Regions from separate parts of the Nostoc sp. 'Lobaria pulmonaria (5183) cyanobiont' genome, predicted to be linked through region 2. Evidence: riboswitches for the same ligand, from Rfam matches in the RefSeq annotation. Region 2 holds a riboswitch; each other region holds the start of a gene.
The links. A riboswitch is a leader RNA that binds a small molecule or an ion and turns the genes downstream of it on or off. The one in region 2 is predicted to bind cobalamin.

Region 1 (4,215 bases), 1.8 Mb from region 2:
CAGTCTGAACAGGGCGGTGGGCGCATTGCCAATTGCGATTACTGAGCCTTTTAGGTGCGATCGCCATAATTCTAAAGCTGCTGCCGACCTTGTAGTACCCATACTCTGGGCAAGTTCTGGCACTTCTGGCTCGTTGAGGGTACAGATAACTTGATTGTTTGCAGACAACCGCCGTTTGGTAACGCCATCGGCAACCATCCGGCAATCGCACAGAATTGGCGCTCCTGCGGCTAATGCTGCCCTTGCGGATTGTACTGCTGTTGGTGAATATCCCAAGTCAGTGACAATATCCGTCATCCCACAGGCATGAATTAGACGCACAGCAACTTTTGCTACATCCGGTGGCAACACATCTAAGTTCGCTTCTGACCGGATGATTGCAAAGGAATTACGGTAAATTTCGTTGGCATCTCGGATATAGTCGGGCATTAAATTTGGGATTTTAGATTTTGGATTAATTTGTTTGTTAGTATAAATACTTCTTTTTCAATAGAAGAATATCTAATTTAATTAACCGCAGAGGCGCAGAGAACACATCAGAGAAAGGGAGGAATCAATTATCTGTATTTATCTGTGGTTCCATTTTCTCAGTATTTATTAAATAACTGCTGTAATTGTGCTGGTGGATATCGATTAGCAAATTCCCCAAAGGACTCATCAGAATTTAAGCGTTGAATTTTATATACATATAGCATCCGCTCTATTAATGCAGGTAGTTCGGCAAAAGTTACATATTGATATAGTTCGCGTCCGAATTTATGCTTGCTGTCACCAACATAAATGTGATATCCTTCCACAGTTTCATTGTCAGCATTGAAGCTGACACCAAGCAGAGTAATATCACTCTTGCTATGTTGGGCACAAGATTTTTCGCAGCCGCTAAAGTGGATATTAACTGGGTAATCGAGAGTAATGCGAGTTTCAAGATACTCTGCTAATGTCAACGCATGACTTTTGGTATCCGTAGCAGAAGCGGCGCAACCCTTTTTTCCAGAACAGGCAACTAATCCAGTTTTGATGTTGGTTGCAGAGGAATCTAATCCTAAGAAAGCAATTTCACTTTGGACATCAGCAACCCATTGCTGAGGAATATCTGTAAGGAGCAAATTTTGCCAAGGGGTTAGCCTGATTGCACTACCGTATTTCGTTGCTAAATCTGCTAAACCCCGCATCTGTCTACTCTCCAATCGACCAAGGGGCAAGACAACACCAATGTAAAATAAGCCTTGCTGACGTTGGGGATGAATGCCAATATGGTGATATTTTTCCCTCTTGCCTTGCTGGGGGAGTAGGTCTTTTCTTATTTCACTGCATAAAAGGGGGAAAGGTAGACGCTGCTCAACTTCTTGGAGATAATTTTCACAACCCAAAGTATTCAATAACTCTCTCAAACGTAGCCGCCGTTTACTCGGAGTATGACTATAAGCTAGATAGACATCCGCCAAAGCTGCTAAGACAGGCAAACAGTCCTCTGGTGGTAACAAAATTCCCGTATCGCTGGGCGGTTGACCCTTCTCGCCGACACTGAGATAGAGGCAAAAGTAAACATTATCGTTAATTAAGACAGCTGCAAAGGTGATATCATTCAAGCGATCGCCCACCTGAATTATCCCACCACCATCAAAGCAAACGCTAAATTTTGCCGAGAGTCCCGAAAGCGCCGGATGTGCTGTAATATAATCATCCCAACCTTGGACAAAAGGGCGAGTGTCGATTAATTCCTGGGGATCGATACCAGCAGTTGGACTGGTCATAATATTGCGGATTTGGTCTACAAGAGTATTGTCAGAACCCAATCCCATCTTTTGGAGGTACTTCAGAACCTCAGCATTTATCCCCGTGCGGATTTCACGAACTTGCAGGTTGGCTCGATTAGTCACATCTATATAGCCGCCACCATGCTGTTCTGCTATATCTGCGATCGCACGGCATTGCTGACTACTAATAATTCCACCTGGTATTCTAACGCGAGATAATATACCATCTGCGGCGGGAGTAGCATAAAACAAGCCAGGACAAGTGGCAAATCCAGAAACCAAACTTAAAACTCCTTCCCCGTGCAACGCAGGGAGTAGACGGTGAGTGTGTCTTCAGGACATCCTGAGAGTTGGCATTCTGACTTGGGCGATCCCATCACAGCTGCGGCACAGTCCCGGAATTTCACCGGAGTTTCCCAACTTTTAGCTTTAGTAATTTAGACTTTGTTTAGGTTATAGATTTCAACCTAGACATCATCCAGATAATTATCTTACATTAGTATAGCCAGAAATTTTAACTGAACTTATCCACTACCGATCGGAAGATATAGCTCTTGAAGCTAGTCTATAAATTGAATTTAGTCATGGCTCAGGCAGGAATGCTTGAGCCTTTTTGCTGCAAAACTTGCTTTAGAAAAAGTTAGCCGGTCTAAGTTGAGGTTTTTTCGGACTCATGCTTTTTGGAATTTTGAATTGCTTACACAGGCTGTGGTTTGAGTAAATCTGTGTTGGTAACAAATTCACTGAATGTACTTGCAACCTGCTGCGGTAATGCAATCGCCGGAGTTTGTAACGGCAACCTGGGAAATAATAATTCTGCGACTCGATAGGCTTCTTCGAGATGGGGATACCCTGAGAAAACGAAGGTATCAATTCATAAATCGGTATATTCTAACATTCGCGCTGCAACTGTCTCTGGATCTCCGACTAAGGCAGTCCCAGCGCCCCCACGCACTAAGCCAACACCTGCCCATAAGTTGGGGCTAATTTCTAAGTTTTGGCGTTCGCGTAGCGTGCCGGAGGCAACCTCGCCATTGTGCAGTTGGGCCATGCGGCGTTGCCCTTCTGATTCAGACTGAGTAAATCGCTGATGTGCAGCTGCTATGGTTTCATCATCCACATACTGAATCAGTTCATTAGCTGCATCCCAAGCTTTTTGCGTAGTTTCGCGGACTATGACGTGCATCCGAATCCCAAAGCGGACTGTTCTACCTTGTTCTGCTGCTAATCGGCGTACCTTTGTAATCTTTTGAGCAACTCGATTTGGTGGTTCACCCCAAGTTAAATACACATCAATGTGTTTGGCAGCAACTTGGAGAGCGGCATCTGAAGAACCACCAAAATATAAGGTGGGGTAAGGCTTTTGTACGGGAGAAAATTGGAGTTTTGCGCCTTGAACTTGCAAGTGGCGACCACTATAGCTTACTTCTTCACCTTGCATGAGCGATCGCCAAATTGTCAAAAACTCATCCGTGAGATCATAACGCTGATCGTGATCTAAGAAAATCCCATCTTTAGCAAGTTCTTTTGTGTCGCCACCAGTGACAACATTCAGAATAATTCGACCGTTAGAAATCTGGTCAAAAGTCGCAGCCATCCTGACTGCCAAAGAAGGCGACATAATTGCTGGACGAAAGGCTACAAGAAACCGCAAGCGTTCTGTAACTGAAATTAACGAAGTAGCTACAATCCAAGTATCTTGTTTTTGTCCAGTACCAATCAACATCCCACCATAGCCCAATTTATCAACAGCCTGAGCTATTTGCTGCATATAGGGATAAGTGGCTGGTCGCCTGCCGATTGTAGTACCTAAATAACGCTCATCTCCCTGTGTCGGCAAATACCAAAAAACTTCCATTTTCCTATCTCCTGGCGCTATTTCTGGCTAATGGTTTATGGTGTGATAGCTGCATATTGTTCGCTAGTCAGCATCGCTTCCTTGATATTAATAGGTTTAAAAATAACTTTTTCTTTGGCAAACAAATCTGCAATCTTATGTTGATTTTCCATGATTTCTGGCGTAATTGGTCTTAACCCGTAAGTTCGCCTTTCAACCATTGTTGTTAAAATATCTTCATCAATTTTCAGGTGAGGAATAGTCAGTTTTACAACTTCTGATCGGTTTTTCTCACTCCATTGACCTGTGTTATCTATCTCCTCAAGAACTAATCGCACTAATTTCGGATTTTCTGTGGCAAATTTTCGCGCAGCCATATAATCTCCGTTAGGGACTTTAACTCGATCTGTACGAATTTCTGTGTTTGTCATCTTAGGATTAGCCTGTAATTGCTTTCATGACGCGATGTTTTATGGTAATTTTTGTACAATATTACTTAAAACATATCTATTTGCCGTAGTTTAAAGAGTAGTATTTCACAAACAATGTGCAAAGGCAAGTCTTTTGATTTAGAGATGTAGATGAATATAAGACCATATCAAGAATCTGATGCTGAATTAG
Region 2 (4,215 bases):
CTTTCATATTCTTCACCATAAAAGCGAATATCGGGAAAAGTGCCTAGTAATACTACTTCTACCAGATTTTGAATAGCCACATCTGCATCAGTAAGTGCAGCACTAAAAAAGTTGTTTCCTTGTTCTTTGGCGGGAAGTGCAGCAATTTTTGGTTGTAAAAAATGGGCATAGGCTGCTGCTACTTTGAGATGAGGGAGTAAAGTCTCTAAAATTAATCGAGTAGTTGGGGTTGTGGACATTACAGCAAACTCCTTTTAGAAATAATCTCCCGTTGGCAGGGCGATATAATTCTACATCTAGACAAAATTACGGTATCATTTGGATGCAATAATACCACCGTTGCTATATTACTTTAATCTGTATGTCTCAAAGAGCCTATAGATAAATCGCAAGTTTTCTCGTAAATTTAAGGGTTTAAGACCGAACGCCAACACTTAGTACAGCATTTCATTAATTCATAGCGAATTAATCAAAGGCAATATCCTACAATGCCAATGCGTTAGCTTGGATTGTTAATGCGTTGGCTTGGATTGTCAATGCGTCGGCTTGGATTGTTAATACGTCGGCTTGGATTGTTAATACGTCGGCTTGGATTGTTAATGCGTTGGCTTGGATTGTTAATACGTCGGCTTGGATTGTTAATGCGTCGGCTTGGATTGTTAATGCGTTGGCTTGGATTGTTAATGCGTTGGCTTGGATTAAAAACGCTACGCTTTTACGCAAAACTGTATTTAATTAAAGTTACCCTACAAATGGTTTTAGGAAACTTTTTCGAGCTTCTTCTGAGTGAATTTGAATAGCTTGTGACGTTTGAGTACTGGAGGTGCGCCCAGAGTGCCGATGATGAGTAAGCTAAAAATAGAAGTGGGTTAAGGGACGGTGATTAGGTTTGCAGAAAAACTAATGGGTAATTCCCTATCTTCTAATCCTAACTTTTCAAAACCTGGTCTATTTGGCGCAGAAAAAACCTCTAAATAACCTGGTGTCGGCAAAAAACTAGCGAAAAATGGACTAGAATAATTTCCTCCCGAAATGGAATACGCAAAACCCTTACGTGTTAACTGCTGAGTATTAAGGCTAATTAAATTATCAACATCAAAAGGTTCGTTTCCTGGCATTGGAGTCCCGGCGGGTTGCAGAGCAGTAATTATTTCACCATTTCGTGTACCAGTAATTCCAGTAATCAAGTAAAAACCCAAATCGTTAGGGGTGTCATTAGTGGTGAAAATACCGTTCGCTTCTATGCCAGTACCAGAATAATTCCAGTTCCAACTTAAAGCAGAAGCGTCCGGCATTGTCCCGAAAACTAATCCAGATATGGTGACGAGGGCTATGGCAGATAAAGCTAGATTTTTCATGGAAGTCGTTACTGCGATCGCGGATATTGTAGAAGGTTCCGGTGTATTATACGGAATTAACAAAGATAGTATTATCAATCTTGCCTATTTACTTAGCAGCGATCTAATAACCACGCCAAAGCAGCATCAACATTACTAACCTGTTCCCCTGGCGGTATCGCTGAACGATTGACCATCACAACCTTTACGCCCAGTTCTCGCGCTGCAATAATCTTGGGCTTTGTAGCATCGCCACCGCTATTTTTGCTGACGATGGTATCAATGTTATTCTCAATCAGAATTTGTCTTTCATTATTGAGGGTAAAAGGCCCGCGATCGCACAATACCATCCCCGGCGGTACTAAAGCATCATCGCCAGGAGGGTCAATCATCCGCATCAAAAACCAAATTTTCTCTAGGTGAGCAAAAGCGGACAGTTCTTGCCTACCAACTGTCAAAAACACTCGCTGTGCCTGGTTTTGCACGGCTGTTGCTGCGGCTGCAACATTATCCAGTTCAATCCAGCGATCGCCACTTACTTTTTCCCAAGGTGGACGAATTAACATCAGGCGGGGTACTCTAACTTCCATTGCTGCATCTGCGGCATTGAAAGAAATTTGAGTAGCGAAAGGATGGGTTGCATCAATTAATAAGTCAATTTGCATGACTTGCAGATAGCTAGCCAATCCAGTCACGCCACCGAAGCCTCCAACCCGTAAATCGCCCAACGGTACTGACGGTTCACGGGTGCGGCCAGCTAGAGAGGTGATTACTTCTAACCCTTGGATAGTCGTAACTTTGGCAGCTAATTCTGCTGCATCACCCGTCCCACCCAGAATCAAAACGCGGATCATTTAGATAAAGGTGGAATTTTTGCTAAAATGCCCTTCTTCATTGCTTCTGGACGCTCTGACCAAGGTAGTAAACCATCTGCTTTGGCATAGTATTGACTAGCACATTCCAGTACCGCAGAGGCATTACCATCAACGCCTAAATCACCAAATAAATATGTTAATTTACCTTTAGCAGCAAAGGCGACTACACAAGAACGATTACAAGCACTCATACATTCAACTTCCTGAATCGGGAATCGATCTCGTAAGTCCCAATCTTGTGCCAACTGCTGAAGTTCGTGTAGAAGTTTTTCACCACCACTTTCACCTAAGCGTTTTCCATTTTGCCAAACACTGGCACAGGTTTTGCAAACAAATAAAGTATGTTCAGCAACTTCCATTGGACTGGTTGGGGAAATATTTACAGTAGTAGTCATCTGTACCTCGCAGATATGTGAAACTAATAAATCTATTTCGGTGGGCATCCTGACTCACTCAATTTGAGATTTGAGATTTAGTTCTTTAATCTCAAATTGGTTCACAGTTGCTCCCAAGCGCCGGATTTGCACCGAACTTTCCCCGTTACCTCTGGTGACTGACTCCCACCAGAACCGAATAACCTTATCGATCATACACTAGTACAACATGGCGTAAATAAACATACCATTCAAAATGACGCGAAAGTCCGGAATACAATACTTTTGACTTTTGATTTTTGACTTTTGACTTCCACGCAGTGGTACTAGGGTTATCGGAGAATACGAAACAACAAGCTTTGTGGCAACCATCAAACTGGGCGACAGCCAGATAAAATACTGTGCATATTTACTACTTGTCCAATAACTGCGATCGCAGGCGCACTAAATCCAGTTTCCTCTACCTGTTTGACAATTGTCTTTAAAGTACCAATCAATTCTTCTTGTTCTGGTCGTGTACCCCAGCGCACCAAAGCAATCGGCGTTTCTAAATTCAACCCAGCTGCACTTAATTCTTCCACAATATAAGGCAGATTGTGAATTCCCATATAAATTACAATGGTTTCGGAACCGTGAGCGATCGCACTCCAATTTACAATCGGTCTATACTTACCCGCCGCCTCGTGACCAGTTACAAATGTCACTGATGAACTATACAGCCGATGCGTCAAAGGAATACCTGAGTATGCTGCTGCTGCAATTCCCGATGTGATACCGGGCACTACTTCCGTTGATATTCCAGCTTTGACTAATTCTTCCATCTCTTCGCCACCGCGACCAAAAATAAACGGATCGCCACCCTTTAGCCGCACTACAATTGCATGATCCTGCGCTTTATCAATCAGCAATTGAGTTGTTTCTGACTGCAACAACGAATGTCTCCCCGCACGTTTACCAGCATTAATTTGCTCGGCTTGGGGATTAATCATTGCCAAAATAGCCGGACTCACCAAGGCATCATAGATGACTACATCTGCACATTCCAACAAACCTTTCGCCTTCAGAGTTATTAGTCCTGGATCTCCTGGCCCCGCACCGACTAAATAAACCTTTCCCAAATACTTGTTCCTTTCTGTCATTGTGCGGTTCATCTATCTGTTAAATCCCAAATTAGCTCGGCTAATTCTGCACTTGCTCCCAATGGCTCTGCCAATTGGAAATTCACCGCAGAAAATTGTAATTTTAGCTGCTCTATTGAGGTGGCGATCGCATCGGTTATTCCACCAGCGAATAAAAAATATGGCAAGATTGCAATTTCCCGATAACCAGCACCTACCAACTCTTTCACCCGTAATTCTAAACTAGGAGGACCAGCCCAATAAGCAGTCACGGCTCCCAAACTCGCCGCCATTGCTTCCACAGTTTCTTGAGAACCTGGGCGACGGCTACCATGAGCTAATAGAATCCATGCTTCTGCTTTTATAGCAGCTATTTGTTTTGCCAGCAATTTCTCTAAATTGGGGTGAGAGCCTAAATATGGTTGCAACTCAATCATGATATCTTGACCAAGAGTCTGCTGTGCTAGTGCTACTTCGGCGGGAATATCTGTCATGACATGCACTCCCGGCA
Region 3 (4,215 bases), 600 kb from region 2:
TCAAACCGTACACATAAGAGCAACTTCAGATTCTCACTCAGCGCGATCTGATCTTGGACATAAATACCCAGTGCATCTATGAGCAAGGACTCCTTTCGATCAGGGTTCAAAATTGCACCAAGGGATCGGTCATATACTGGATTAAACACGTCAATGGGTGCTGCAACACGATTACCATTAAATGAAGATACTGTCGCAGTTTCTACCTGAGCTAGCCAGTCCTTCACTGTCCTCGCAGGAACCTGAACATCATGGAGACGCAGGATTCGGTTAGGAGAGTTTTTTGGGCGTAGCGTTTGCGTACTTGTCACCTCAGCCCTAGCTGCTTGCCCACATAATAGTAGAAATGCGATCGCCAGACTGCCAATGCCCCCAGCGTAATTTGCCCACATCCGTTTTACCATGTTCACACCCAAAATCCGTCCAGCAATTATTAGTAATCTGTTGCAAGAAAACTATCAAAAAAGATTACGTGATGGGGCTACTCTGCAACTCAAAGAGGAGGAATTTCGATCCCGAAAGGAGGAATTGGCTTATTTCCTACCAAACATTCACGGGGTGTGATGCCATACTTGCGTTTGAAGGCTGCGGCAAAATGACCCGTATTTGAGTAGCCAACGGCATTCGCAGCTTCTGTAACCTTGCATCCCCGCTCTTGAAGTAATTGTCTGGCTTGCTCCATGCGGTAATCGCGCAGATAACTGAACAGGGTGGTACCAAAGACTTGGCGAAATCCCTGCATGAGTTTTTTGCGATCGCACTTCACCTGCTGCGCCAATTCACATACAGATGGTGGCTTAAGCCACTGAGTAAGTAAAATTTCCCTGGCTTGATAAATTTGCTCAATATCTCTAGGTTTAAGTGATGCTATCGGTAAATTACAACCTTCAGCTGCTGCGAGTTGATCGAGTTGCAATGCCAGTAGTTCTAACGCCTTACTTTCCAAAAACATTCGCTGGGCAATTCCTTGATATGATATGTTGCAAATCTGATGCAATACGCTTCGCATTGCAGGTGTAATTAAACCGACGGTACAGTGAAACTGGGGAGCGAGATCGCTCTCCAGAAATGGACGCAACTGTTGTGGTAAACTGTGACTACTTCCTATGAATGCTCGGAAAAATTCAGCATTCCAATCAATAATGATGGTGAGTATGCGATCACCAGCATAATAGTGTTCAATTTCTTTAATATTTGGCAGGTAAAACAAATAATTGTATCCACCCTTTTCTTCATAATTTGCTTCTACTCCTTCCACATTGGGGCAACTGACCGTAGAACAGCCTGAAAGATAGAATTTGGAAACTAAGGTATAAAAGTCAGAATGCTCGTTTTTGAGACCGAAGTTTCGATAATATAGTTCATCTGTAATCTTCATTCGGAAGTTGGGACGGAAGTTGGCGAATCGATGGTTAGAATTGTGCAATTGACTCTCAAACTTCTCCAAAAAATCGAACCCATTGATGTTGTAGTAAACTTCATTCTGTTTGAGACTTTCCAGCCAGCGTTCAACATATTCCTTGTGGGAAATGATTTCCATAATTTGCAAAAAGTATTCTAGGCTATTGCAATTTTCTCGCAATTTAGTTGCAACAATTCATCTAATCTAAATAGTGTGTTAATATGCAAAGGAATCTCGGTTCTGATGGGGAGCAGCCATCAGGCGCAAGGGGGAAAGTCCGATGTGAATCCGGCGCTGTCCCGCAGCTGTAATCAAGGCTTGCCTTGTAAGTCAGAATGCCCGCCGAAGTTGACTTGTAAATTTTGTACATCTGCGAGGCACAGAGAAGTATTTTTATGAAGATTTCTACAACTACTAAGCTTGACATTCTCATAGCTCCACATATCAAAACGCTACAGGTTACGGCTTTCTATGAGACAGTAGATGGTTAATTTCGGGTACAAATTGCGTAGGCGTAGCCCGTCGTAGACATCGCTCGCACTAATTCTCTTTGGCGTAACTATTCACAAAAAAGATGGATACGCTGATTTGTTTGGCTAATGTTCGCGCCTAATAAATTACCTTTCACATCACCTGCAAATTAGTAGAGAGGCGAAATTGAACTTCGTCACACATCTCTACTTCGTGATATCTGTGGTTAAAACTTCTTTCTTGTGATTGCAAAATTAATCAACAAACGACACACTTTATATGCAAAAAATTCCCGTCACAGTAATTACAGGATTTCTAGGTGCAGGCAAAACGACGTTAATCCGCCATTTACTGCAAAATAATGAAGGACGACGCATTGCTGTTTTGGTGAATGAATTTGGAGAAATCGGCATTGATGGCGAACTTTTGCGTGACTGCCGAGTTTGTGACGATGAAGACGATTCCAACAGTAATATTGTTGAACTCACCAACGGTTGTTTGTGTTGCACGGTGCAAGAGGAATTCTTACCAGCAATGCAAGAATTGCTGAAGCGACGCGCCAGCCTTGACTGTATGTTGATTGAAACCTCTGGACTAGCACTCCCAAAACCATTGGTGCAAGCATTTCGCTGGCCGGAAATTCGCACAGGCGCGACAGTGGACAGCGTAATTACTGTGGTGGACTGTGAAGCCTTAGCAACTAATCAATATGTAGGCGATTTAGCAGCCCTCTTAGCACAGCGACAAGCCGACTCTAGCATAGAACACGAAACACCGATTGAGGAACTATTTGAAGATCAGCTGGCTTGTGCTGATCTAGTATTGCTGACTAAAAGCGATCGCGTTGATGAAAAAACGCAAGTTAGGGTACAAGATTGGCTGAAACAGAACTTATCGCCTGGTGTAAAAGTCATTCCTTGCCAGGATGGTAAAATCAGTGGCGATTTGTTACTCGGTTTCAACGCTGCGGTAGAAGACAACTTGGATAGTCGCCCCAGTCACCACGACAACGAAGCCGAACATGAACATGATGAAGGGATTAATGCAGTGCAACTACTGTTAAACCAGGCATTTGAGCCGACAGCCCTAGTCAAACGCTTGCAAACATTGGTGCAACAGCAAGAAATTTATCGAATTAAGGGATTTGTAGCAGTTCCAAACAAAGCTATGCGCCTGGTATTACAGGGTGTCGGTAATCGATTTGACTACTTTTATGATCGTCCTTGGCAACCCCAGGAACCCCGTCAAACGCGATTAGTATTGATTGGACGAGAGCTTGAGCAGGTTCGCATTGAGTCAATTGTCTTGGGGGAGGAAATCAATGCGACCATCCAATAGTGTTTGGCAAGGAAATTTCGGCTACTGGCAAAATAGCTTTATTCATAACAATCTGCTGGTAATCGGTTACACAGGATGGAAGGGATTTCAGTCATTTGGGCGGGGAGTTGTTATTTGTGATGTGGATACTAAAGTTACTCACCCGACAAATACAACTATTGATACAGTTGCCTTCACTCTCCAATTTCTCCCCTCCGATCTGATTAGGTTTTACTTGCGATCATTTCAGGATGGCGGATTTATATCACATCCAATCTGCTCATCCATGATTTCATCAATTTTCCCAGCGATCGCAACATACAATCCCCATCAAGATATTCTTCTGGTGCTAAAGGCTGAACCTCAGATTGAGGTGAATTTTTTACACCAACTAAAAATTACTCCACCCGATTGCTACGAACAAGTTTGCAAGCGATGGTCAGAATTTAAACCAAGCTTAATACCCTAAAACTTACTTTAGTCCTCAATGCTCAAGCCAAAATCAAGCAATATTCCCAAAGCAACTCGCTACCAAAATGCAGCGATAGATTATTACATGGGACTTACAAATTCCTCTTATCTGCATTACGGGTATTGGGAACCACTACCTACTGTGGGTGAAGAATTAACTCTAACTCGCCTGCGTGTGGCGCAAGCCGCATATACAGCCAAACTTTTGAGTTTTATCCCAGAGGGGATAAAAACTGTGCTTGACGTAGGCTGTGGGATTGGAGGTAACGCAGCATATTTGTGCGATCGCGGTTTCAGTGTTGAGGGATTAGCACCCGACGCACTCCAGCAAGAGAGGTTTATTCAAAATACCAATGGTCGAGTACCTTTCTATTTAACGAGATTTGAAGATTTTCACAAATCATACTCCTATGATTTAGTTCTGTTGAGTGAAAGCAGTCAATATATTGCTGTTGACGATTTGGCTCAGGGTGCAGCTCATTTATTAAGTAATGGTGGCTACCTGCTGATTGCAGACATGATCCGTTCTGATGCCGAATACCGAGAAGGTATTT

Region 1: linked by a shared signal. The riboswitch ahead of cobG (precorrin-3B synthase) and the one ahead of NLP_RS03840 (DUF1636 domain-containing protein) in region 2 are both predicted to bind cobalamin.
Region 3: linked by a shared signal. The riboswitch ahead of cobW (cobalamin biosynthesis protein CobW) and the one ahead of NLP_RS03840 (DUF1636 domain-containing protein) in region 2 are both predicted to bind cobalamin.

What each region holds. Positions count from the first base shown of each region.
Region 1 covers NZ_CP026692.1:2,737,559-2,741,773, reverse strand. Annotated here, with positions in the region: gene NLP_RS11960 (precorrin-8X methylmutase) at 1-429, opposite strand, end outside; gene cobG (precorrin-3B synthase) at 588-2,039, opposite strand; adenosylcobalamin-variant (AdoCbl-variant) riboswitch at 2,101-2,190, opposite strand; gene ssuD (alkanesulfonate monooxygenase) at 2,632-3,615, opposite strand; gene NLP_RS11945 (hypothetical protein) at 3,651-4,025, opposite strand; gene NLP_RS11940 (GNAT family acetyltransferase) at 4,176-4,215, shown strand, end outside.
Region 2 covers NZ_CP026692.1:901,543-905,757, forward strand. Annotated here, with positions in the region: gene NLP_RS03820 (inositol monophosphatase family protein) at 1-239, opposite strand, end outside; gene NLP_RS32745 (hypothetical protein) at 484-723, opposite strand; gene NLP_RS03830 (PEP-CTERM sorting domain-containing protein) at 870-1,421, opposite strand; gene NLP_RS03835 (cobalt-precorrin-6A reductase) at 1,451-2,191, opposite strand; gene NLP_RS03840 (DUF1636 domain-containing protein) at 2,188-2,607, opposite strand; cobalamin riboswitch at 2,630-2,801, opposite strand; gene cobA (uroporphyrinogen-III C-methyltransferase) at 2,958-3,725, opposite strand; gene NLP_RS03850 (sirohydrochlorin chelatase) at 3,734-4,215, opposite strand, start outside.
Region 3 covers NZ_CP026692.1:303,157-307,371, reverse strand. Annotated here, with positions in the region: partial or broken gene NLP_RS01370 (TonB-dependent siderophore receptor) at 1-179, opposite strand, end outside; gene NLP_RS01365 (helix-turn-helix transcriptional regulator) at 494-1,540, opposite strand; cobalamin riboswitch at 1,621-1,764, shown strand; gene cobW (cobalamin biosynthesis protein CobW) at 2,153-3,211, shown strand; gene NLP_RS01355 (hypothetical protein) at 3,195-3,659, shown strand; gene NLP_RS01350 (class I SAM-dependent methyltransferase) at 3,678-4,215, shown strand, end outside.